2 regions of the Pseudarthrobacter sp. Hb11 genome follow, and region 1 is predicted to be linked to the other one. Evidence: riboswitches for the same ligand, from Rfam matches in the RefSeq annotation. Region 1 holds a riboswitch; the other holds the start of a gene.

The links. A riboswitch is a leader RNA that binds a small molecule or an ion and turns the genes downstream of it on or off. The one in region 1 is predicted to bind glycine.
Region 2: it holds a riboswitch for glycine, as region 1 does, so the genes downstream of both, gcvP (aminomethyl-transferring glycine dehydrogenase) here and gcvP (aminomethyl-transferring glycine dehydrogenase) in region 1, are expected to answer to the same signal.

The regions. Positions count from the first base shown of each region.
Region 1 is NZ_JBWZCM010000003.1:92,053-104,059, reverse strand. Features, by position in the region: gene AC50X7_RS07130 (ATP-binding cassette domain-containing protein) at 1-238, opposite strand, end outside; gene AC50X7_RS07125 (hypothetical protein) at 235-789, opposite strand; gene AC50X7_RS07120 (SRPBCC family protein) at 1,005-1,478, shown strand; gene AC50X7_RS07115 (GNAT family N-acetyltransferase) at 1,563-2,036, opposite strand; gene AC50X7_RS07110 (hypothetical protein) at 2,146-2,469, opposite strand; gene AC50X7_RS07105 (serine hydrolase) at 2,632-4,275, shown strand; gene AC50X7_RS07100 (GOLPH3/VPS74 family protein) at 4,365-5,135, shown strand; gene AC50X7_RS07095 (hypothetical protein) at 5,740-6,129, opposite strand; gene AC50X7_RS07090 (hypothetical protein) at 6,417-6,551, shown strand; gene AC50X7_RS07085 (hypothetical protein) at 6,681-7,025, shown strand; gene AC50X7_RS07080 (hypothetical protein) at 7,265-7,804, shown strand; gene AC50X7_RS07075 (hypothetical protein) at 7,761-8,042, shown strand; glycine riboswitch at 8,238-8,335, shown strand; glycine riboswitch at 8,337-8,444, shown strand; gene gcvP (aminomethyl-transferring glycine dehydrogenase) at 8,497-11,367, shown strand; gene gcvT (glycine cleavage system aminomethyltransferase GcvT) at 11,377-12,007, shown strand, end outside.
Region 2 is NZ_JBWZCM010000014.1:16,148-28,154, forward strand. Features, by position in the region: gene AC50X7_RS16155 (APC family permease) at 1-183, opposite strand, end outside; gene AC50X7_RS16160 (agmatine deiminase family protein) at 180-1,205, opposite strand; gene AC50X7_RS16165 (nitrilase-related carbon-nitrogen hydrolase) at 1,271-2,299, opposite strand; gene AC50X7_RS16170 (Dps family protein) at 2,515-2,994, shown strand; gene AC50X7_RS16175 (MFS transporter) at 3,101-4,681, opposite strand; gene AC50X7_RS16180 (TetR/AcrR family transcriptional regulator) at 4,747-5,286, shown strand; glycine riboswitch at 5,376-5,474, shown strand; glycine riboswitch at 5,475-5,616, shown strand; gene gcvP (aminomethyl-transferring glycine dehydrogenase) at 5,657-8,584, shown strand; gene gcvT (glycine cleavage system aminomethyltransferase GcvT) at 8,596-9,744, shown strand; gene AC50X7_RS16195 (L-serine ammonia-lyase) at 9,997-11,394, shown strand; gene AC50X7_RS16200 (TspO/MBR family protein) at 11,444-11,989, opposite strand.

The sequences.
Region 1 (12,007 bases):
GGATCATGCCGGCAATTGGCACGGCGGACAGAACCGCCGCCCACAGCCCTTCTGCCGTGACTGGCCCGAGGAAGACCACATGCGCGAACGGGGCAGGCAGCCGTAGCGCCGGAAGGTCCAGCAGGAGCGCTTCGCCGGCACCCGTCCCGTTGAAAAAAATACGGTAAATGACCCGCGCCGCGATGAACACGACGGCGAGTGCCGCCGCTGCGCGTAACGGCGCGGGTCGAAAGGTCATGCGGTGGGTGCGGCCGGTTCGCCGTCGACCGCGAAGAGCAGCTCCAGGCTTTCTCCGGGGTTAACCTTCAGGGTGCCAAGGCCTTCCTGGGCGTAGGCCCAGTCGCCAGCGGCGGGCTTAACCCAGAGGGACCAGTAGGCGAAGGCGGCGGGCATGTCCTTGCACTCTTCCCGATACGTGCCGGCCTTGTGAGTGATGTCGAAGTCCGCGGCGGGAACACCGTTCACACGGCACACTACGTCCTTGGGATACTTCGGAGTGCCCTCGGTTTTCACCTCTGCTTCGGCGAGTACCTCCGACGCGAGAGTCGCCGCGTCCACGGCAACGCAGACGGACTTGTCGGCGGCTGACTGCTTCAAGGCGCCGGAATCGACGATGACCTTCACGCCGGCGCAGGGCTCGGAGGCGCTGGTTGAGGCTGCTGCCGTGGAGGCGGGTGCAGAAGTGGTTGGCTGGGGGGTTGCCGGCGCAGAACACGCGGCGAGGGTAAACAGGAGACCGGCGGCGGCGAGCGAGCTCGCGGCGGCGGTGCGGATCTTAGTCAAAGTCACCTGTTAAGGGTAGGGCGTGGCCTGTCTGGATGGGGTTGCCGTCGCGTTGTGTGACGTCAGGTCTCCCGCCGTCGTAGGCCTTTCCCGGGGATTTCCGAGGCACTGGACACCGGTAGCCGCCGGACTTATCGTGCAGAGGTGGCGGCTGCCTGATTGGCAGGATGGCAAGTGCTGCCGGTCTGTCGTTGCGGCCGTCCGATGACAGGAGGAAGCAGATGGAACACGTTGAAGAGACCGTTGATGTCGCAGTTCCAGTGCGGACCGCGTACAACCAGTGGACGCAGTTCGAATCCTTTCCGCAGTTCATGTCCGGTGTGGAATCCGTAACCCAGCTGACAGATACCACCAACCACTGGGTTACCAAGGTGGGTGGTGTTCAGCGGGAGTTCGATACTGAAATAGTTGACCAGGAACCGGACGACCGGATCGCCTGGCGGAGCACCGACGGCAAGTCCCATGCCGGCATCATCCGGTTTACGCCCCTGGATGCCAACCACACGAAGGTCAAGGTCCATTTCGAGTGGGCGCCGGAAACCCTGACTGAAAAAGCAGGCGCGGCACTGAAGATCGACGAGATGCAGGTAAAGGCCGACATGCGCAAGTTCAAGGAGTTCATTGAATCGCGCGGTACCGAAACCGGCGGCTGGCGCGGCGACGTCAAGGACAGCGGTCCCACCGGGCAGTTCTAGGGTGGGCGTTGCCGGCTCCGGACAGAGTGAAGCGGACGACGGCGGGTGGGCGCCCGCCGTCGTCCGCTTCAGGAAGTCTTCCGCCTACAGGCGAAGTTCCATGAACACGCTGTTGGGATCCAGGACGTAGTCGGCAAACGGCGGGCACTCAGTGAAGCCGTTCCGGGCGTACAGGCGCCGCGCGGGAGCAAAGTAGTCCTCGGTGCCGGTCTCAAGATAGACGCGTTCGAAGTTTCGGATCTTAGCGTCGTCGAGGATATGCCTGAGCATGCGGGTGGCCACGCCACGTCCCCTTGCCGTGGCATTGGTGCGCATGGCCTTTATCTCGCCGTGCATGGCTGAGCCGGGCGGGGATTCCAGGAGCTTCAGTGCGCCGCAGCCCAGCAGGCGGCCGTCGTCGCGGGCGGTCCAAAACGTGATGGACGGCGCGGACAGCGCGGAGTGGTCCAGGGCATGGACGCTTTCGGCCGGCGAGGTGGCAAACATGTCTGCCAGGTGCTCACTCAGGAGCTGGTGAACATCGCCCCGTGCGGGATCGTCCCGGTCAATGGAAATCATTGCCATAATTTACCCGCTTGGCGGGACAGGCCACAGCCGGAAGCGTTCGACGGCGGAAGGTTCGGCCGTCGCGCAGGTTCCCACGCTCACAGGGCACCGCGGGCAGCGTCTAGGTGCTGAGTCGCCAGTGGACCTGAATTGCCTCTGCAATGGGGCCAGTGGCGACGTCAACCTGGAAAGCGACGGGCGCGGTTCCTGTTTCTTCAATGACGGTGTCGCGGTACACCCGGCCGCATTTGGGGCACAGGGTGTAGAGATCCTCATCCGCGGGCCAGGCCGCAAGCCCTGCGGGGACTGGGGTGTCTCCTCCCGAGTGAACGGGTACGCCCTGGAAGTTGGCCTGGATCAGTCCGTCCTGGCTGACGGTGTTGCCGCACACGCAGACGATGGTGGTGACATCATGACCGGTCACATCGGCGGTTTCAGTGTCCATGATGACTTCCCGGGTGCTGGAAGGACGTGCTGGTAACAGCTTAAGCCCGCCCGAGTTCCGCAGCATCCATTGCTTGCTTCCACTGCGGGGTTCACCATTAAGGCTGTCGGGAAGGCTGGGGCCTGCTGAAAGCACTCACCGCCCAAGGATCAAGGATTCGAAATGAATAATGGTTCCGTTACGCCGAACCGACGTACGGTGCTCAAAGCGGCCGGGATTGGTGCGGCCGGAGTCGCCTCCATGCCCCTGCTGTCCGCTTGCACCGTCGAATCTGCCCAGCAAGCGTCAGCGACATCGGCACCACTTCTCCCTGCCCCGCCGGGACAGGTTGAACCATTGCTGGACCGGCCGAAGGTCGATAATGCCTTGGGCCGGCTCGACGGACAGATCCAGGGTGCCATGGAGCACACCGGGCTGCCCGGCATGGCTGTCGCCGTGGTGTACCGGGACGAGGTGCTGTACTCCAAAGGCTTTGGGGTGCGGGAGGTCGGGAAGTCCGAGAAGGTCGGTGCTGACACGGTGTTCCAGTTGGCTTCTGTGTCCAAGCCCCTGGCATCCACAGTGGTGGCGGCGTTGGTGGGCCGGGAAGTCTTCAAATGGACCGACGCCGTCGTTGGATATAACAAGAACTTCGCACTCAAGGATGACTACGTCACGCGGAACGCGACCTTTGCGGATCTGCTGGCGCACCGCAGCGGGCTGGAAACGGGTTCGGGTGACCTGCTTGAGGACCTCGGATTCGATCGTGGGTACATCCTCGGCCATCTCAACCAGGAGCCCCTTGATACGTTCCGGTCCAGTTACAACTACAGCAATTTCGGCTTCACGGAGGCCGGCCAGGCAGCAGCCGACGCGATGAAAATGACCTGGGAGGACCTGGCCGACGAGGTCTTGTTCCGGAAACTGGGAATGTCCGCCAGCAGCTACCGCTACTCGGACTACGCTAAAGCCGCAAACAAGGCCATCATCCATGTGCCGCTCGGGAACAAACAGTGGGCGGCGAAATACCAGCGTAACGCCGATGCCGAGGCTCCGGCCGGGGGCGCGAGTTCGTCCGTGCGGGACCTGGCCCAATGGCTCCGGCTGCAGCTCGCCAACGGCAGTTACGAGGGTCAGCCCCTTATTGATGCGGCGGCCCTTCAAACCACCCGCATTCCCCATGCGGTCTCCGGGCCGGCGTCGGCTCCGGCTGCCCGCTCCCGCTTCTATGGGCTCGGCTGGAACGTCTCCTACGACGACCAGGCCCGGGTCCAGCTGGGGCACTCCGGCGCCTTTTATCTTGGCGCCGCCACCGCCGTCTCGATGCTTCCCGGTGAGCAATTGGGCATTGTGGTCCTGACCAACGGACGCCCACAGGGAATTCCTGAAGCAATCGCCGCAGGCTTCCTGGATACAGCCCAGCATGGATCGCCCACGGTTGATTGGCTGGCATTCACCGCCGGCGTATTCAAACAAATAGATGAGTCCGAGAAGCCCAAGGTGGACTACACCAAGATTCCACCCAACCCGGCTCCCGCCAAAGCGATCAGTACTTACACCGGCATTTATGACAACTCCTACTATGGTCCGCTGGTGGTCCTGGAGGAAGGCGGGAAACTGACCATGAGATTGGGACCCACCGGCAGCCCCACCACGTTCCAGCTCACGCACTTTGACGGCGACACGTTCAGTTTCGAATCCATCGGCGAGAACGCCAATGGCCTGGCCGGTGCGCTGTTTGCCGGAGTAAGCGGCGGATCCACGCCAAGCGTCACCCTGGACTTCTACGACAGGACCGGGCTGGGAACTTTCACGCGGGCCTCGTAAGGGTGGGATTCGGACGACGGCGGGACGGCCCGCCGTCGGCCGTTCAAATCATCATTGTGGTGGCTGGCGAACTGCGCCACCATGATGCTATGGATGCTGAAACGCCTCAAACGGTGGAGCTGAACCTTCCCCAGGCCTTCCTGCTTTTGGCCACAAACGACACAAGCGGCAAACCTGAAGTGCCGCTGTTCGCGCTTCGAACCACGGTGGCAGGGGCAATTCTGGCCGAGCTGGACCTGCTCGGTGCTGTGGAGCTGCAGGGGAAGCGCGTCAAAGCAACCGGTGCCACCCCGGCCACTGAGTTCGAGCACGAACTGGAACTCATCCGTGCGAAGTCCCGGCCTCACACTCCCAAGTGGTGGGTGGGCGTGCTGGAGAGCCGCGCCGAAGTGCTGCGTGTCTACGACGGGCTGGTGTCACTGGGCATCGTGGAACACGTGGGTGAAAAGCACCTGGGCCGGTTCCGTGCCGTGCGGTTCCCGGAGAAGGACCATGCTCCTGAGGCGGCGCTGCTGAAAAGGATCGAGGCCGCGCTCAGCGGTCCTGCATCCAACCTCGAGGCGCCGGATACCAGTGAAACTGCTGACGGGACGGGCGTTGTCGGTGGGGCGTCCGGGACGGCCGGGTCCGCGACGCCCGACGCCAAGACGCCTGCTGCCAAGCCCCTAACCAAGGCGCCTGACCCTCGGACCATAGTGCTGATTGCCCTGCTGCAGGCCGCCGGGCTACTCGGCAAGCTTTTCCCCGATGCAGACAGGATCCGGGCCAGCGAGCTGTCGAAGGACTATTGGCCGTCCCGCGCGGTGGAGGACGAGCTTCGCCTGATCAGGCTGGCGGAGGAAGAAACCGCAAACCTGTAACGCTGCCCGAGTCGGATCACCGTCGAGCTCTACGAGCAGGCCAGCATCACGCCGATCAAACTGCCGAAGTAACAGCCGGTCCGTCTCCAGAAATACGAGCATGCCGACATTCCTTGCACCAGGGCGAAGTGACCGGCCGCAACTGCTCCATGAAAACCCGGAAGCCCACCCTGCCCCATGCCAATACTGGCCGGGGTCTTGACCAAACCGACCTGCTGCTGGGATAGTTTGGCACCCGGTGATCAGCACTACACCGGACCGTATCTGCGCAGTATTGGGGGATGACTATGAGCGACCAGATCATCACTGCTGTCACACCTGGTGAGCGGCCAGGCCTGTTCCTTCTGGAGCAAGGCACAACAGCAACGGCTATGCCTGAGTGTGAAGCGGAGCGCCGGAACCGACAGGCGTTACACGCCCTGGAAGTGGATTGGGGCAGAGGTGTGTTCGACTACGGGAAGATTCGGGCGATACTTGCCGGCCCCAGCAGCGAAGAGTGCCACCCTGACCATGCCGTTTGGAGCGCTTGAGGACCTGGCGGATGGTTAGGCCCGAAAACCATGGGGCTGGTACACCAAGTCTCGCGAGTACTGCGTTCGGGTGCTTAGCGGACTGAACGGCCTGGTGCTGGTTTGAAATAGTCAATGAGGAATCCTGCGAGGACGCCTGCCAGGATGACGATGGCTGCCGGCATAAGCGTGACGGGCCCTACGAAGTCGCGGATGTCGATTTTAAAGACAAGCATCAAGAGGGCGACAAGAAGAATGTAAGCAAGCGCCAACGCAGCTCCAAGGGACGTGACATCGCGTCCCAGGGTCTGCCGCTTCTTCTTGGGGAACTGCTTCGCGTACTCCTCAGCTGGGCCGAATTCTGTTGCCGCTGAGGTTCCTGCTGATGCCTGGTGAGCCCGTACCTCGTCGAGAACTTCCGAGATTTCGGGCTCCGACAAGCCGCGGATCCTGAGGTTGAAGGTTAGGTTTCGCTCGTAGGTCATGACTGTTCCTGTCCTGTGAAGCGGGCGCAAGCAGTGCTGGCATCTCCCGGTAAGGAAGCCGCAGCCCCGATTCGGGCAATTTCAGTTTTTGTGCAGCTGCTGACGGAAAATAGAAAAAGCGGGTTTTCGGTCATTATCCAAAAAGCTGCTTGACTGTATCGGTCATTCTTCGGAGCCCTGAACAGTCCGCGCAGTCTCCGGCGGAAGCGGGTTTATCAGGAACTGGATAAATAAATAAAAGTAGGTATGGTATGGGGTAACGCAAAGCATGGAAAGGCGTGATTCCGATGTCAGGAAAATCTCCGAAAAGCAGCGCCGCTAAAAAGGCCGGCAAGTCAATCCTTGAAAAAAGAGCCGACAAAAGAGCAAAAGCCGAAAACAGCGAAATTGCTTTTGTGAAGCCGCGCAAGAACCAGCGCTAAACAAACCAGCGGGCAGCCAAATTTGGGACTCCTAGCCCGGTCGGCTGCCCGCGCCATTCCAACAGAATCCGAAGGCCGCTGCCCCCGCCGCCGGGCCAGGCCGCTTGCTCAGTTACAAGGACCACCGCCATGAACACTTCCTTCAATGCCTTGATTGTCCCTGCCCGCCTCGTCCATCCGGTTCACATCGGACTGGTCCAGTTGGACTTGCCAGCACTGCAACGGCTGGCCGCTGGGGAAGTTGGAGTTGTGGCCGGCGGGGACTGGCACGTGTATCTGGACAGCGGGGGAATCAGATACACGGAGAACCTCCGGGCGGAGGTCCTCATGCGCGAAGCGGGGGTCGAACTGGAAGAAGCCATCCACGGGACGGCCATGTTCCTGGGCCGCGGCGGCCCGGGCGAAGAGGCCGACGCTCCCCGCCACCTCGTCAGGCTGGCCGAGCAGCTGTTCGATCTACCGCTGGCCGCCTGACCGAAGCGCTGCACAGGGCGCGATGGAGGGCCCTGTGCAGGCAGCAGACGGCGGTGGGAAATCCCGCCGTCGGCCGCTGCTGTCCCAGGTACGCAGCGTTACCGCGGGCTCTTGTCAATGACGCAGAAGCGGTTTCCGTCAGGATCGGCCAGGACCGCGAAGTCAAGGTCCTCCGGTAAGGCGTATCCGGGATTTGTTGTCGGGGCTAGGCTGGGGCCATCAAACGTCGGGGGGACGATATGAAACGCCGGATTACCGTAGGTTTTGTCGCTGCCGCCGCCTTCATGCTCGTGTCTTGTGCCGCGCCGCCTCTGCACAGCGCGCCTGGCGCGACGGAGCCCGCAACAGCCGAGTCGCCGCTGGGGCAGGCTACTGAGGATGACATGCCGATGGCCGTCATCACGAGCGCCGCCGGCAAGAAGGCTGTGGTCCACACGGGGGAATCGACCGCGCCCAGGGAACCGGGCCAGCGCCATGGCGTCCTGGAAACCGACGGAGCCGGGTGCATGGTTCTCCGCGACCAGAGTGGCTACGACTACACCCTGATTTTTCCGGCCGGGACCCGCTTCGACGGCAAGGCGGTCGCCCTGCCCGGGGGCACAAACTTTTCGGAGGGGCTCCGGGTGGCAGTAGGCGGGGCACTTGTCCCTGCCAATGTAGGCGTCAGCATGTGTGAGAACTACATGCGGCTCTTCTCTGTAGACACCGCGATACCGACCCCCATGGGTACGGGCGGTGCAACGCCTGTCCCGCGAACCCAACGGCTTTTTCGCCACTGAGGGCGGCCTGGAGTACCCCGCGGTGCTGGGCCTGGCCGCAGCAGCGTTCACCATCGGGGGTTCCGGGCCCTACTCACTGGATGCGCTCACCGGCCATGTCCTGGACCGGCCCTGGATGCGGGTTACCGCGTTGGCTGTGATCCCCGCAGCCATCGGCGCCCAGATCTATCGCCGGCGGAAACCGCTGGCCAGCGACGCTCCTGCACCGGCTCCGGTCGCTGCGACGGAACAAGGCTGAACGCCTGCCGTCCCCGGCGGCGCCTGTGACGCCTTGGTGAGATCACGACGGCGGGACGTCCCGCCGTCGTTCGCCGCCCGGGAACGATGCGTCCGGGTGCGGGGCAGATTTCCGACCCATCGGACGGTAATTTTGCCACTCGGCCCGGAACACGGTAAGGTGTGAGTCGTGTCACCCACCAGTGGCACGTGCTAATGATCTGCGGCGGGAGAGTCCTGCCGGTACGTTCTGCAGGCGCCGTAGGAGCAAATCCTCCCCAGGAATCTCTCAGGCCCACGTACCGCCGCGGCAAGGCAACTCTGGAAAGCAGTCCGGGCAACCGGACTCACCGACGGTGCAAGTGGCGCCCTGCTCAAGAGCAGTGCAACGCAAAACTCTCAGGTCCAATACAGAGCGGGGAGGAACCCGAATCAACGTGGTGCTTAGGCGCCACCTGAATTATGGAGTTCCCCTCATGACGGTTCAATCGTCCCCCACCACCTTCGCAGACCGCCATATCGGCGCACGCCGCCAGTCCGACATCGACACCATGCTCAAGGCCGTTGGCTACGACAGCGTCGATGGCCTGGTAGACAGCGCGGTCCCGGATTCCATCCGCCAGGACAAGCCGCTCAGCCTCGAGAGCGCCCTCAGTGAAGTCCAGGTCCTCGCCGAACTCCGCAAGCTCGCCGGCAAAAACAAGATGGCCGTGCAGATGATCGGCCAGGGCTACTACGACACCGTGACCCCGCCGGTGATCCGCCGAAACATCCTCGAAGCGCCTGCCTGGTACACCGCCTACACCCCGTACCAGCCCGAAATTTCCCAGGGCCGGCTTGAGGCGCTGCTGAACTTCCAGACCATGGTCCAGGACCTCACCGCACTTCCGGTTGCCAACGCCTCCCTGCTCGACGAAGCCACCGCCGTCGCCGAAGCCGTGCTCCTGATGCGCCGCGCCAACAAGGACAAGGCCGCGAAGGACGGCAAGACCGTCCTCGACGCCGACCTCCTCCCGCAGACCATCGCCATCGTCCTCGGCCGCGCCGAAGCCCTCGGCTTCGAGGTGGAGGTCGCGGACCTCACCGACGGACTGCCCGACGGCAGCATCAACGGCGTGGTCCTGCAGCAGCCCGGCGTCTCCGGCCGCGTCTGGGACCAGACCGCCGTCATCGCCGCGGCCAAGGACCGCGGCGCGCTGGTCACCGTCGCCGCCGACCTCCTGGCCCTCACCCTCATCACCCCGCCGGGCGAGCAGGGCGCGGACATCGCCGTAGGCTCCACCCAGCGCCTGGGCGTCCCGCTGTTCTTCGGTGGCCCGCACGCCGCCTACATGGCGGTCCGCCAGGGCATGGAGCGCACCCTCCCCGGCCGCATCGTGGGCGTTTCCAAGGACGACGCCGGCGTCCCCGCCTACCGCCTGGCCCTCCAGACCCGCGAGCAGCACATCCGCCGCGAGAAGGCCACCTCCAACATCTGCACCGCGCAGGCCCTGCTGGCCATCGTCTCCTCCTTCTACGCCGTCTACCACGGCCCCGACGGCCTGAAGGCGATCGCAGAAACGGTCCACAACAACGCCCGCGCCCTGGCCACCACGCTGAAGACCGCCGGCCGCGAACTGGTGTCCGACACCTTCTTCGACACCCTCACCGTCCGTGTGCCCGGCAAGGCCGCCAAGGTGATCACCGCCGCCGAAGCCCGCGGCATCAACCTGCGCCTCATCGATGCGGACACAGTTGGCGTGTCAGTCGATGAAACCACGACGCCGGAGGTCCTGTCCGCGGTTGTTGTCGCCTTTGGCGCCGGCCCCGTTGCGGCGGCTTCCGGGTTCGAGCTGCCTGAGTCCGTGCTGCGCACCTCCACCTACCTGCAGCACCCGGTCTTCAACACGCACCGCTCCGAAACCCAGCTGCTGCGCTACATCCGCCGCCTCTCGGACCGGGACCTGGCGCTGGACCGCACCATGATCCCGTTGGGCTCCTGCACCATGAAGCTGAACGCCACCGCCGAGATGGAAGCCATCTCCTGGCCTGAGTTCGCCTCCATCCACCCGTTTGCCCCGGATTCTCAGACTGCCGGCTGGCGGGAGCTGATTTCCGGGCTCGAAGCCGACCTGGCCGAGATCACCGGGTACGACCAGGTGTCCATCCAGCCCAACGCCGGTTCCCAGGGTGAACTGGCCGGCCTGCTGGCGATCCGCGGTTACCACCACTCCCGAGGCGAGGCTCAGCGCAACGTCTGCCTGATCCCGGCTTCGGCCCACGGCACCAACGCAGCCTCCGCCGTCCTCGCCGGCATGAAGGTGGTGGTGGTGGCTACTGCCGCCGACGGCACCATCGACCACACCGACCTGCACGCCAAGATCGAAGCCAACAAGGACGTCCTCTCGGCGATCATGATCACCTACCCGTCCACCCACGGGGTGTACGACGCCGACGTCCGCGAAGTCTGCGATGCTATCCACGCGGCCGGCGGCCAGGTATACGTCGACGGCGCCAACCTGAACGCACTCGTCGGGCTGGCACAGCCGGGGAAGTTCGGCGGCGACGTGTCCCACCTGAACCTGCACAAGACCTTCTGCATCCCGCACGGTGGCGGCGGACCCGGCGTCGGACCTGTTGCTGCGAAAGCACACCTGGCGCCGTTTATGCCGGGTGATGCCAACAAGGCTGCGCACGAGGCCGGACACGGCGTCGCGATCTCCGCTTCACGCTTCGGCTCCGCCGGCGTGCTGCCCATTTCCTGGGCCTACGTGAAGCTGATGGGCGGACAGGGCCTGACCGAGGCCACCAAGTCCGCGCTGCTCGCTGCGAACTACGTGGCTGCCCGCCTGGACGAGCACTTCCCGGTCCTCTATACCGGGGAGAGCGGCCTCGTGGCACACGAGTGCATCCTGGACCTGCGCGACCTGACCGCCAAGACCGGCGTTACCGCGGAGGACGTGGCCAAGCGCCTCATCGACTTCGGCTTCCACGCACCCACGCTGTCCTTCCCGGTGGCGGGCACACTCATGGTGGAGCCCACCGAGTCCGAGGACCTCGCGGAGATCGACCGCTTCATCGAGGCAATGATCACCATCCGCAAGGAAATCGACCAGGTGGCCGCCGGTGACTACACCGTGGAGAAGTCTCCGCTGCGCAACGCACCCCACACGGCAGCCGCCGTCGTCTCTTCCGACTGGAACCGGACGTATCCGCGTGAGCAGGCCGCTTTCCCGGTGGCCTCGCTCCGGCAGGATAAGTACTTCCCGCCGGTCGGGCGCATCGACGGCGCAGCAGGGGACCGCAACCTGGTCTGCTCCTGCCCGCCCCTCGAAGCGTTCGAGGACAACACTGCATTTGAGAACTAAGGAATTCCGATGACTGAGAACTACACCGCGCTCTACGAGCAGCACAAGATCGCCGGGGCCTCCTTCACCGACTTCGGCGGCTGGCAGATGCCCCTGAAGTACAGCTCCGAACTGGCCGAACACCACGCCGTCCGCAACGCCGCCGGCCTGTTCGACCTCTCCCACATGGGCGAAGTCTGGGTCACCGGCCCCGACGCCGGAGCTTTCCTCGACTACGCCCTGGCCGGCAAGCTGTCCGCCGTGGCTGTGGGCAAGGCCAAGTACTCGCTGATCTGCCAGGAAGACGGCGGCATCATTGATGACCTCATCTCCTACCGCCGCCCGTCTCCTGAAGAAGGAGTGGACAAGTACCTGGTAGTCCCGAACGCGGGCAACGCTGCGGTTGTGGCCGCGGCATTGGCCGAGCGGGCAGCCGGCTTCGATGTCTCCGTGGAAGACGTCTCCGCCGAGACCTCGCTGATTGCCGTGCAGGGCCCGAACGCAGAGGCCATCCTGCTGCAGTTGGTCCCCGCCGGGCAGCACTCGCTGGTGAACGAACTGAAGTACTACGCAGCGGTCGAGGTGGAAATCTCCGGCCAGGAGCTGCTGCTGGCCCGCACCGGGTACACCGGCGAAGACGGCTTCGAAATCTACGTTCCCA
Region 2 (12,007 bases), on a different contig from region 1:
TTCGTTCACCGTTGGCCCCAGCGCGCTGGTGAGCGTGTACGCCGGGGCAATGGTTGAGATACCAAGGACGACGACGGCGAGGAGTCCCAGCTGCCCACCCTTCAGGCCCTTGGGGGTGATTCCGTGGGCGGTGCCGGGAGCATGCCCGCCGGCGGAGGCGTCCTTGCGGATGGTTTCTGTCATGACACCACTTTCTGGGAGGCAGCAGGCTGCTGTTGGGTGATGCAGTGGATCCCCCCGCCGCGGGCAAACAGCTCCCGTGCGTCGATGGCGACGATGCGCCGTCCGGGGTAGGCCTCCGCCAGGATCTGCAGGGCCTTGTCGTCCTGGGGATCATTGAAGCTGCAGGCGATGACGCCGCCGTTGACCACCACGTGGTTGATGTAGCTGTAGTCCACGAAGCCTTCATCGTCCCGGAGTGCTTCGGGAGCGGGGACTGGGATGATGTTCCACTGCCGGCCGGCGGCGTCCGTGGTGCCGCGCAGGAAGTCGATGATTTCCCGGCTGACCTCGAAGTCCGGATGCTCCGGGTTCTCCTGCGAGTGGACCAGCAGCGTGCCGGGGGAGGGGATGGCGGCCACAATGTCCACATGGCCGCGGGTGCCGAAGCGCTCGGAGTCCCGGGTCAGGCCCCGCGGCAGCCACACCACATGGGTGGCGCCGATGGTGCTGGCCAGTTCCTGCTCGACGTCCGCCCGGCTGAGGCCTGGATTGCGTCCGGGATCCAGCTGCACGGTTTCCGTAACGAGGACCGTTCCCTGGCCGTCCACCTGGATGCCGCCGCCCTCGTTCACCAGTGCTGAGACAACGTGCCGCGCACCTGAGCGCCCGGCCACCTCGGCGGCGATCAGGGCATCCTTGTCCCACTTCGCCCAGTCCTGCCCGCCCCAGCCGTTGAACACCCAGTCCACGGCGCCGAGCTGCCCCTCGCCGTCCACGACAAAGGTGGGGCCGATGTCGCGCATCCACGCGTCGTTCAACGGGGCCGCAAGCACCTCAACGTCAGGGTGCAGGTAGGCGGCGGCTGTTGTGACGTCGTCGGGGTCCACCACCATGGTGACAGGCTGGAATTCGACGGCGGCATTCGCCACCGCGGCCCAGGTGGACCGGGCCGCGTGGGCGGCTTCAGCCGACTCACCAAGGGTGTAGCCGCCGGCAGGAAAGGCCATCCAAAGCCGCTCCTGGCGGGCTGTTTCAGCAGGCATCCGCCACTGCTGGGCCTGCGAAGCCAGCAGCGGTACGCCGGCGTCCTGATGCACCGCGGCGGCGGTCACGAGCAGACCTCCGCGAACCCGCGCTCGCCGCCGATGGATTCATTCGGGCGGACGGGTTCGGTGAGGCGGCCGTAGGTGTCCGGGCGGCGCGTTGCGAGGAAGGGGAACAGCGTCAGCCAGTCCTTCCGCTGGTCCAGGTCCACATCAGCTACCAGGACAGCCGATGCATCGCGGGGTGCCTGGGCGAGGATGCGGCCGTAGGGATCGGAGATGAAGGACGATCCGTAAAAGTTCAGGGTGCCTTCACTTCCCCAGCGGTTCGGCGCGATCATAAAGAGCCCGTTGGCGATGCCGTTTCCTACAATCACCTGCTGCCAGAGCGGCTGGGTATCAAAATCGGGGTGGTCAGGCTCTGAACCGATAGCCGTGGGGTAGACCAGGATTTCCGCGCCTCCCAGGGAGTACAGCCGGGCTACTTCAGGGAACCATTCATCCCAGCAGGTGGGCATTCCCAGCCGGGCGCCGCCGAGTTCGGCGGGCGCATGGACCTCGTAGGCGTCAGCGGCGGCCGGGCCCTGGCGGAAGAACTTGTCCTCGTAGTAGCCGGCGGTAACCGGGATGTGGAGTTTGTGCGTCCGTGCCAGGAGCTCGCCCTCGGGTGAGACCAGGATGGCCGTGTTCAGGCCCAGCCCGTCATCCTGTCCGTCAGGGTCTTCGGCCCGCTGGTACAGGGACGCGTGGACGGACACCCCGTAGCGCCGGGCAGCGTCGGCGGTAAACCGGAAGGTGGGGCCAGTGAGCAGGTCCTCGGCGATATCCGAGGGCCGGGAACGGGTGGGGCCCTCGGCGGGATCGTTGTGCGGCAGCGTGTCTGCAGGGTACCGCGAAAGCGTCAGCTCAGGCAGGAAAACAACGGAGGCACCAAGGCGGGCGGCCCGGCCGATGCCCTCGTTCAGTTCGGCCTCGACGGCTGCACTGTCTGCTTGCCACCGGTGCTGGACCACGCCCACGCGCAGGGCTGGCCGGCCGGACGGCGATGTCCGGGCCAGGGAGGCGGGGGCGTCGAGGCAGGTAATTTCAATCATGTTTGCTACTCCATTGAGACGGCGGTCACTAAATGAATGACGTTCATTTAGTATGGGGGGTCCATCCGCCCGGATGCAAGGGGAAATATGAACCGCGTTCGTTTATGTCCAAAAAACAAATTAGTAAGCTCACTGAGAAATTTCCGAGGAGTGCCGTCCTTTGCCGTACGCGGGGCTGGTAGCGTCAGGATTACTGGACCAATCGAGGAGGACGCATGAAAGCTTCACCGACACTGACCAACAATCTGCAGGCTGTGCTCACGGACCTGATCGAGCTGCATATCCAGGGCAAACAGGCCCACTGGAACATCGTGGGAACCAACTTCCGGGACCTCCACCTGCAGTTGGACGAAATCGTTGACGCCGCCCGCCAGTTCGCTGATGATACGGCCGAGCGGATGCGCGCCCTGCACGCGCTCCCTGACGGGCGCAGTTCCACGGTGGCAGAGGCCACGAGTCTCGCTCCCTTCCCTGAGGGGCTGATCAGCACCAAGGATGCCATCGAGCGGATTGTTGCTGCCCTCGAGGCTGCCGTGGGCACCATGCGGAAAGTCCACGATGAAGTTGATGAGGAAGACCCCACGTCGGCTGACCTTCTGCACGAGTTCATCGCCAAGTTCGAGCAGTTCGCATGGATGGTCAACGCCGAAACCATGAAGCCCACCGCGAGCGTGACCGCGCCCGACGCGCAGTAGCTCTCCAGGAGCGCAACACAGCGCCCGGCGCCGGACTTGAAGTCCGGCCGCCGGGCGCTGTTTTCGTGCCTGCGGGCGGGGCTGCCTGTGGTGCGGCCCATGCCGCCTACTGTGCCTTGGGTACCTTCCGCAGCACGACGGCGGCCAGGACCGCCGCCGTCGCCATCAGTACCAGCCCGATTGCGGCGGTGACGTGGACGCCGGAGTCGAAGGCGGCGCCGGCTGCGTGCCGGACGGCGTCCGCGAGGGGAGCGGGCAGACTTGCTGCGAGCTCCATGGCTCCGGCCAGGGTTTCACCGGCATGTCCACTGCCGTGCCCGGAGGCGGGTGCTGGAAGGCCTTCCGGGAGCCGCAGGTTGTGCTGGTAGGAGGCCGTGAGGATGGAGCCCAGCACGGCAGTTCCCAGGAGGGCGCCCACCTCGTAACCCGTCTCCGAGATCGCTGAGGCCGCCCCCGATTTTTCCCGTGGCACGCTTCCGAGGATGAGGTCATTGGAGATTGTCTCGGCGGTTCCCACGCCCAGTGCCAAAACCAGCAGGGCAGCGAGCAGCAGTGCCGGGCCGTTGGTATGGCTGCCGAACGTCACCATGCTGTAGCCGGCGGCACTCATGGCCAGCCCGGCGCCCACCACGAAACCCGGCCGGATCCTGCGTACCACCGGAACCACCGCGAGGCCCGCCACCACGGTTGCCACCAGCGCTGGAATCATTGCCACTCCTGCGGCGGAAGGGGACATGCCCTCGAGGAGCTGAAGGTGCTGGGCCAGGAAGAGGATAAAACCGTTGAAGGAGAACAGGGCCAGGACATTGGCGGTGATGGCCATGCTGAACACCCGGTTGCGGAACAGGGACATGTCCAGCAGCGGGCTCGCCAGCCGCTGCTGCCGGCGGACAAAAGCAGTGCCCATTGCCAGGCCGAAGGCCATGCTCCCCAGGGCCAGCGGACCGGCACCCTCCGTGGCGAATTCCTTGATGCCGTAAACCACCGGAACCATGGTGAGCAGCGAGAGCACGATGCTGGGCGCATCCACCCGGCCAGGCGAAGGGTCCTTGGATTCCGGGATGAATGCCGGCCCGAAGGCCAGCAGGGGCAGCATGATGGGCACGGCCACCAGCAGGATTGCTCCCCACCAGAACTGCTCAACCAGCCACCCGCCGAAGATTGGACCGAGTGCGGCACCACCGGAGAACCCCGCGGCCCAGATGGCGATAGCCAGCCGCCGGCGGTTCGGATCCACAAAGATGTTGCGGATCAGGGACAGCGTGGAGGGCATCAGCATGGCGCCGAAGAGGCCCAGGGCGGCGCGGCCGGCAATCAGCCAGCCGGCACTGGGGGCAAAGGCCGTTACTGCGGAAACGGCTGCGAAGCCGATGCTCCCGGTGATAAGCAGCCGGCGGCGTCCGATTCGGTCGCCCAGGCTTCCCATCGCCACAAGCAGTCCGGCCAGCACCAGCGGGTACGCGTCCACAATCCACAGAAGCTCAACTCCGGACGTGCCCAGCGCGCTCGCGATGGTCGGCAGCGCAAAGGTCAGCGCCGTGTTGTCCACGGCAACCAGGAGGACCGGGAACATCAGGAGTCCCAGCGCGAGCCAGTCCCGCCATTTTTCGTTGGCGCAATGCGGTTCAGCCGGAGCAGCTGACGTGTGAGGGGTGATGTTCTGTGGGGGAGTGGCGGAAGACATCATCCTTTAACTATACCGTCCAGACGGTACAGTTAAAAAACCCCGCCCGACGATGGATGATGGGAACCATGCCCCGCAAACCCGTAGCCCGAGACGCAGTGCTCGATGCCTTTGAAGAACTCCTCATTGACGTGGGGGAAAGGGCTGCCACCCTGGATGCGGCGGCGAAGCGTGCCGGCGTCTCCAAAGGCGGCCTGTTGTACCACTTCCCTAACAAGGAAGCGCTGATCACCGCCACCCTGGACCGGTTGGATCGCCTGGCAGGGGAGGACCTCGCCGCCATGGCGGCTGCGCCGGAAGGGGCTGCTGCCTACTTCATCCGGTCATCGCTGTGGTCCGATACCCCCATGGACCGTTCCTTTGTGGCTGCGACGCGCCTCGCCGAAGTGGCACATGAGGATGCCCGCCGCCGTTTTGCTGCCATCCAGCAGCAATGGCTGGACCTGATCGGGAAGGACGTGGGTGCGGCCATGGCGAAGGCTGTGCTCTATATGGGGGACGGGCTCTACTTCAACGCAATGTGGGAGAGCGGGCCCTCCGGAAACCCCGGCGACAGGCAGGCAGAGGTGGACGAACTCCTTGCCGCCGTCGAGCGGTTGAGGGACTAGCCGGTATTTGCTCCTGCGCCCGCGGCATAGGAGAATTGGTCCACGTGCGGGCCTTCACCGCCGCCAGGAAAACCCAAATGAATAGCCTTTGATCTGCGGCGGGAGAGTTCTGCCAGAAGGTACAAGCAGGCGCCGTAGGAGCAATACCTCCCCAGGAATCTCACAGGCCCATGTACCGCCGCGGCGAGGCAACTCTGGAAAGTAGCAGGCTGTCCGCCTGGGGCATCCGGTCCCCGGATACCTGGACTGCCGTGCTCACCGACGGTGCAAGCGGGGCCAGCGGAAGCAGGCAACGCGGAAACTCTCAGGTCCAATTACAGAGCGGGGAGGAACCCGAATCGATGCGGCGTGCAATAACGCCGCCATAACCATGGAGTTCCCCGTGACTGTATCTTCGGCTTCCGCTTCTCCGGCCTCCACCGCCGCCGCCCCGGCTACCGCCACCTTTGTCGACCGGCACATCGGCGCCCGCCGGGAGGCCGACGTTGAAACCATGCTCAAGGCCGTGGGCTACGACACGGTGGACGCGCTGGTTGATACCGCCGTGCCCAAGGACATTCGGCAGGATAGCGCCCTGGAACTGGCGGGCGCACTGAGCGAGGTGGAGGCACTGGCTGAACTGCGCAGGCTGGCAGCGAAGAACAAGACCGCCGTGCAGATGATCGGCCAGGGCTACTACGACACCGTGACGCCGCCGGTGATCCGCCGCAACATCCTCGAGGGCCCGGCCTGGTACACCGCGTACACCCCCTACCAGCCCGAGATTTCCCAGGGCCGCCTCGAAGCCCTGCTCAACTTCCAGACCATGGTCCAGGACCTGGTGGGCCTGCCCATTGCCAACGCCTCCCTGTTGGACGAGGCCACCGCTGTGGCCGAGGCCGTGCTGATGATGCGGAGGGCGAATAAGTCCACCGGACAGAATGCCGCTGCGCGGGACGGCAAAACAGTGCTGGACGCCGACTGCCTGCCGCAGACCATCGCCATCGTGAAGGGCCGCGCCGAGGCGCTGGGCTTCGAGGTTGAGGTCGCGGACCTCTCCAAGGGCCTGCCCGACGGCGGCATCAACGGCGTGGTGCTTCAGCAGCCTGGTGCTTCCGGCAGGGTTTTCGACCACAGCGCCGTGATCGCCGACGCCAAGGAGCGCGGGGCCCTGGTGACCGTTGCCGCGGACCTGCTGGCCTTGACCCTGATCACGCCCCCGGGTGAGCAGGGCGCCGACATCGCCGTCGGCTCGGCGCAGCGCTTCGGTGTTCCGTTGTTCTATGGCGGCCCGCACGCCGCTTACATGGCTGTTCAAAAAGGCTTGGAACGCTCGATGCCAGGGCGCTTGGTGGGCGTTTCCAAGGACTCCGCCGGGGTTCCTGCCTACCGCCTTGCCCTGCAGACCCGCGAGCAGCACATCCGCCGCGAGAAAGCCACCTCCAACATCTGCACCGCGCAGGCCCTGCTGGCCATCGTGGCCTCGATGTACGCGGTTTACCACGGCCCCGAGGGGCTGAAGGCGATCGCCCAGTCCGCGCATCAACACGCCAGGACGCTCGCCGCTGCCCTCAAGGCCGCTGGCCTAAACGTGCTCCACACCAGCTTCTTCGACACCGTCACGGTCTCCGTCCCGGGCAAGGCGGCGGGCATCGTGGCCGCCGCCGAGGCAAACGGCATCAACCTGCGCAGCATCGACGCCGACATGGTGGGGTTCTCCACTGATGAAACAACCACATCAGAAATTGTCGACGGCGTCCTTGAAGCTTTTGGGCTGGAAGCCTTTGGGGCTTCCGCCAGCGACTCCGAAGGTGACGCCGGGTGCGGCCTCGATGCCGCCGTCGAACGATCCTCCGACTTCCTGCAGCACCCGGTGTTCAACACCTACCGTTCCGAGACGCAGCTCCTCCGCTACATCCGGAAGCTCAGCGACCGGGACCTGGCGCTGGACCGCACCATGATCCCGCTGGGCTCCTGCACCATGAAGCTGAACGCCACGGCCGAGATGGAAGCGATCTCCTGGCCGGAGTTCGCCTCCATCCATCCCTTCGCCCCGGACTCCCAGACCGAGGGCTGGCGAGAACTGATCGCTGACCTGGAAGCGCAGCTGACCGAAATCACAGGCTACGACCAGGTGTCCATCCAGCCCAACGCAGGTTCCCAGGGGGAGCTTGCCGGCCTGCTGGCGATCCGCGGCTACCACCACTCCCGCGGCGACCAGCAGCGCAACGTGTGCCTGATCCCGGCGTCCGCGCACGGCACCAACGCCGCCTCGGCGGTCCTCGCGGGCATGAAGGTGGTGGTGGTGGCCACCGCCGCCGACGGCACCATCGACCACGCCGACCTGTACGCCAAGATCGAGGCGAACAAGGACGCACTGTCCTGCATCATGATCACCTACCCGTCCACCCACGGTGTGTACGACGCCGACGTCCGCGAAGTCTGCGACGCCATCCATGCGGCAGGGGGCCAGGTGTACATCGACGGCGCCAACCTGAACGCCTTGGTTGGCCTCGCCCAGCCCGGCAAGTTCGGCGGCGACGTGTCCCACCTGAACCTGCACAAGACGTTCTGCATCCCGCACGGCGGCGGCGGACCGGGTGTCGGACCTGTCGCTGCCAAGGCACACCTGGCACCGTTTATGCCCGGTAACGCGGCCACCTGGACCGAAGGCGACGACGTCCCGATTTCTGCCTCAAAGTACGGTTCCGCCGGCGTCCTGCCCATCTCGTGGGCGTACGTCAAGCTCATGGGCGGCCAGGGGCTCACCGAGGCCACCAAGTCCGCGCTGCTGGCTGCGAACTACATCGCCGCGCGCCTGAACGACTTCTTCCCCGTCCTCTACACGGGGGAAGGCGGGCTGGTGGCACATGAGTGCATCCTGGACCTGCGCGAGCTCACCGCCAAGACCGGCGTCACCGCCGAGGACGTAGCCAAGCGCCTCATCGACTACGGCTTCCACGCCCCCACCTTGGCGTTCCCGGTTGCCGGTACCCTCATGGTGGAGCCCACGGAATCCGAGGACCTCGGCGAGATGGACCGTTTTATTGAGGCCATGATCTCCATCCGGGCAGAGATCGACCAAGTGGCGCACGGGGACTTCACTGTGACCGACAGCCCGCTGCGCAACGCCCCGCACACCGCCGCGGCCGCCATCAGCAGCGACTGGGACCGCGCCTACCCCCGCGAGCAGGCGGTGTTCCCGGTGAAGTCGCTGAAGCAGGACAAGTACTTCCCGCCGGTGGGCCGCATCGACGGCGCGGCCGGCGACCGGAACCTGATCTGCTCCTGCCCGCCGCTGTCCGAGTTCGAGAACTAAGGACCAGGGCCATGACTGAGAAGTACACCGCTCTTTACGACGAGCACAAGAAGCTGGGCGCGTCCTTCACGGACTTCGGCGGCTGGCAGATGCCCCTGAAATACAGCTCAGAACTCGCCGAGCACCACGCCGTCCGCAGGAGCGCCGGCCTGTTTGACCTCTCCCACATGGGCGAGGTCTGGGTCACGGGTCCGGACGCCGCCGCCTTCCTCGATTACGCACTGGTGGGGAAGATCTCCGCCATGGCAGTGGGCAAGGCCAAGTACTCGCTGATCTGCAACGAGGACGGCGGCATCATCGACGACCTCATCACCTACCGCCGCCCGGCCGCTGCTGACGGCAGCGACGTTTTCCTGGTGGTGCCCAACGCAGGCAACGCCGCGGTGGTGGCCGCTGCCCTCACCGAACGCACAGTGGGGTTCAACGTCGTCGTTGATGACGCTTCCGCCGGGACGTCGCTGGTCGCTGTCCAGGGCCCTACGGCGCAGGAGCTGCTGCTCCGACTCGTCCCGGCCGCGCAGCACAGCCTGGTGACAGAGCTGAAGTATTACGCCGCCGTCGAGGTTCCGTTCCTGGTGGCAGGCGCCGGGCTGAACCTCCTGCTTGCCCGCACCGGTTACACCGGTGAGGACGGGTTCGAAATATTTGTAGCGAACGACGACGCCGCGGGCCTTTGGCAGGCACTCGTCGCCATTGCGGACGAGGGGGAGTTGACGCCGGCGGGCCTCGCCTCCCGCGATTCCCTTCGCCTGGAAGCGGGGATGCCGCTGTACGGCAACGAACTGTCCCTGCAGGGCGACCCGTTTGCTGCAGGCCTGGGACCCGTCGTTGGGCTTTCCAAGGCAGGCGACTTCGTGGGCAAGGCAGCGCTGGCCGCCCAGAAGGCAGCCGGTGCCGGCACCACGTCCGGCCGCAGGCTCGTGGGCCTTAAAGGCCTGGGCCGCCGTGCAGGCCGGGCGCACTACCCGGTCCTCAAGGACGGCAACGTGGTCGGCGAAGTCACCTCCGGCCAGCCGTCACCCACGCTGGGATATCCGATAGCCATGGCGTACGTCGACGTCGGGTTCACCGAAGTGGGCACCGCCTTGGACGTTGATCTCCGAGGCAAGGCAGAGCCGTTCGAAGTGGTCAACCTCCCGTTCTATCGACGCGCCAAGTAGCTCTGGTGCTCCGTGGTTGGCTTCGTGACCGGCGGACCGGATTTTTCGCGCGTGCTGGCTCGTTCCTCGCGGAACCTCCGTGGCTGGCTTTGGGCCGGCGGACCGGACATTTTCACGCCTGCTGCTCCTTCGTCGCTTTGACGCAGGCTTTCGAAAAGTCCGGCTCCGCCGGCCCCTCCTGGTCCCCACAGATAGGCCAGTCGCACCCAACCCCGCCACGTAACCCACGCACATTCTTAGTTAGGACAAGTAATGGCTGTTGGTGTCTTTGACCTTTTCTCTATCGGGATTGGGCCGTCGAGTTCTCATACTGTGGGGCCGATGCGGGCTGCTGCCGTTTTTGCGGAGGAGCTGAAATCCTCCGGTGCCCTGGACCGTGTGGCGTCGCTGCGGGTGGACTTATATGGGTCGCTCGCGGCGACCGGACACGGGCATGGGACGATGACCGCGATCCTGCTGGGGCTGGAGGGTTACCATCCGGAGCTGATCCTGCCTGACGAGGTGGAGGAACGGTTGGCGGCCATCGACGGGACGGGCACCCTGCAGCTCGCCGGTGCGGTGCCGCTGCCGTATGGGGTGAAGGACATGGTGCTGAGGCCGCTGACCATCCTGCCGCGGCACACCAACGGCATGACCTTCGCCATCTTTGACGCAGAGGACGAGATCCTCCACACCGCCACGTTCTTCTCCGTGGGCGGTGGCTTCATCGTCCGCGAAGGTGAGGAGGACGCCGCGCAGCAGGAGCTCGAGGAATCCAAAAAGGAACTGCCGCTGCCCTTCCGCACTGCTGCCGAGCTGCTGGAACACTGCCGGTCCAAGGGGCTCTCGATTGGCGACATCATGCTGGTCAACGAGAAAGCCTCCCGCTCCGAGGAAGAGATCCGGGCGGGCCTGCTTCACATCTGGTCAGTGATGGAGGCCTGCGTGCAGACCAGCCTCAAGCGTGAAGGTTTGCTGCCCGGGGGACTGAAGGTCCGCCGTCGTGCCCCGGACTGGCATGACCGGCTCCTGAAGGAGGACAAGGACCGGGACCCGAAGTATTGGCAGGAGTGGGTTAACTTGATCGCCCTCGCGGTCAACGAGGAGAACGCCTCTGGCGGCCGCGTGGTCACCGCGCCCACGAACGGTGCGGCGGGGATCATTCCGGCGGTGCTGTACTACGCGCTGCACTTTGCTCCGGGCATGGAGAACGCCACCCAGGAGGACCGCGACGACGTCGTGGTCAGGTTCCTGCTCGCCGCCGGCGCCGTCGGGGTGCTGTACAAGGAGCAGGCCTCCATCTCGGGTGCTGAGGTTGGGTGCCAGGGCGAGGTGGGGTCGGCATCGTCGATGGCCGCCGCCGGACTGGCCGAAGTGATGGGCGGAACCCCGGCCCAGGTGGAAAACGCCGCCGAAATCGCGATGGAACACAACCTCGGCCTGACGTGCGATCCCATCGGCGGGCTGGTGCAGGTGCCCTGCATCGAACGGAACGCGATCGCCGCCGCCAAGGCGATCAACGCCACGAAGATGGCGCTCTGGGGAGACGGTTCCCACCGCGTCTCCCTGGACGAGGTGATTGTGACCATGCGCGAAACCGGCAGGGACATGAGCTCCAAATACAAGGAAACGGCGATGGGTGGCTTGGCCGTCAACGTGGCCGTGTGCTGACGGCGGCCGCGATCTTAGTGGACGCGCCGGTCCGTTGTGGCGTGCCCTGTCAGTTGTGGACGGCAGCCCACCAGTTGAGCGTGGCGGCGAACACCAGCCAACTGACGTAGGGCAGCAGGAGCAGCCCGGCGGTGCGGCTGATGGGGCCGAAGTAGAGGACTGTCACCGCGACCGCGACGATGAGTGCAAGGATGATGACCAGCGCCAACCACAGGGCAGTTGTCCCAATGGCGGGGTAAAGACCAAAAAATACCGGGGTCCACGCCAGGTTCAGTGCGAGCTGGACGCCGTAAGCTGTCAGAGCGCGCCTGGTACCGGATGCCCGCTTCCGCCACACCAGCCAGGCCGCCACCGCCATCGCCGTGTAGAGGAGAGTCCAGACCGGACCGAAGACGCTGTTGGGCGGCGACCAGGGTGCCTTATCGGCGGTGATGTACCACCCTTCCACGTTGCCCGCGGTGGCGAGGGCTCCGAGCCCGGCCACGAGGTAGGACGCTGCCACGAGGGCAACCAGGGCCGCTATTTGCCTGCCGGCGCCCGGCCGCTCAGCGCTTTTGTTTTGCGGGTGCGTCAACTGTCCGGGATGCGGCTGCATGCTTCAACCCTTGCCACC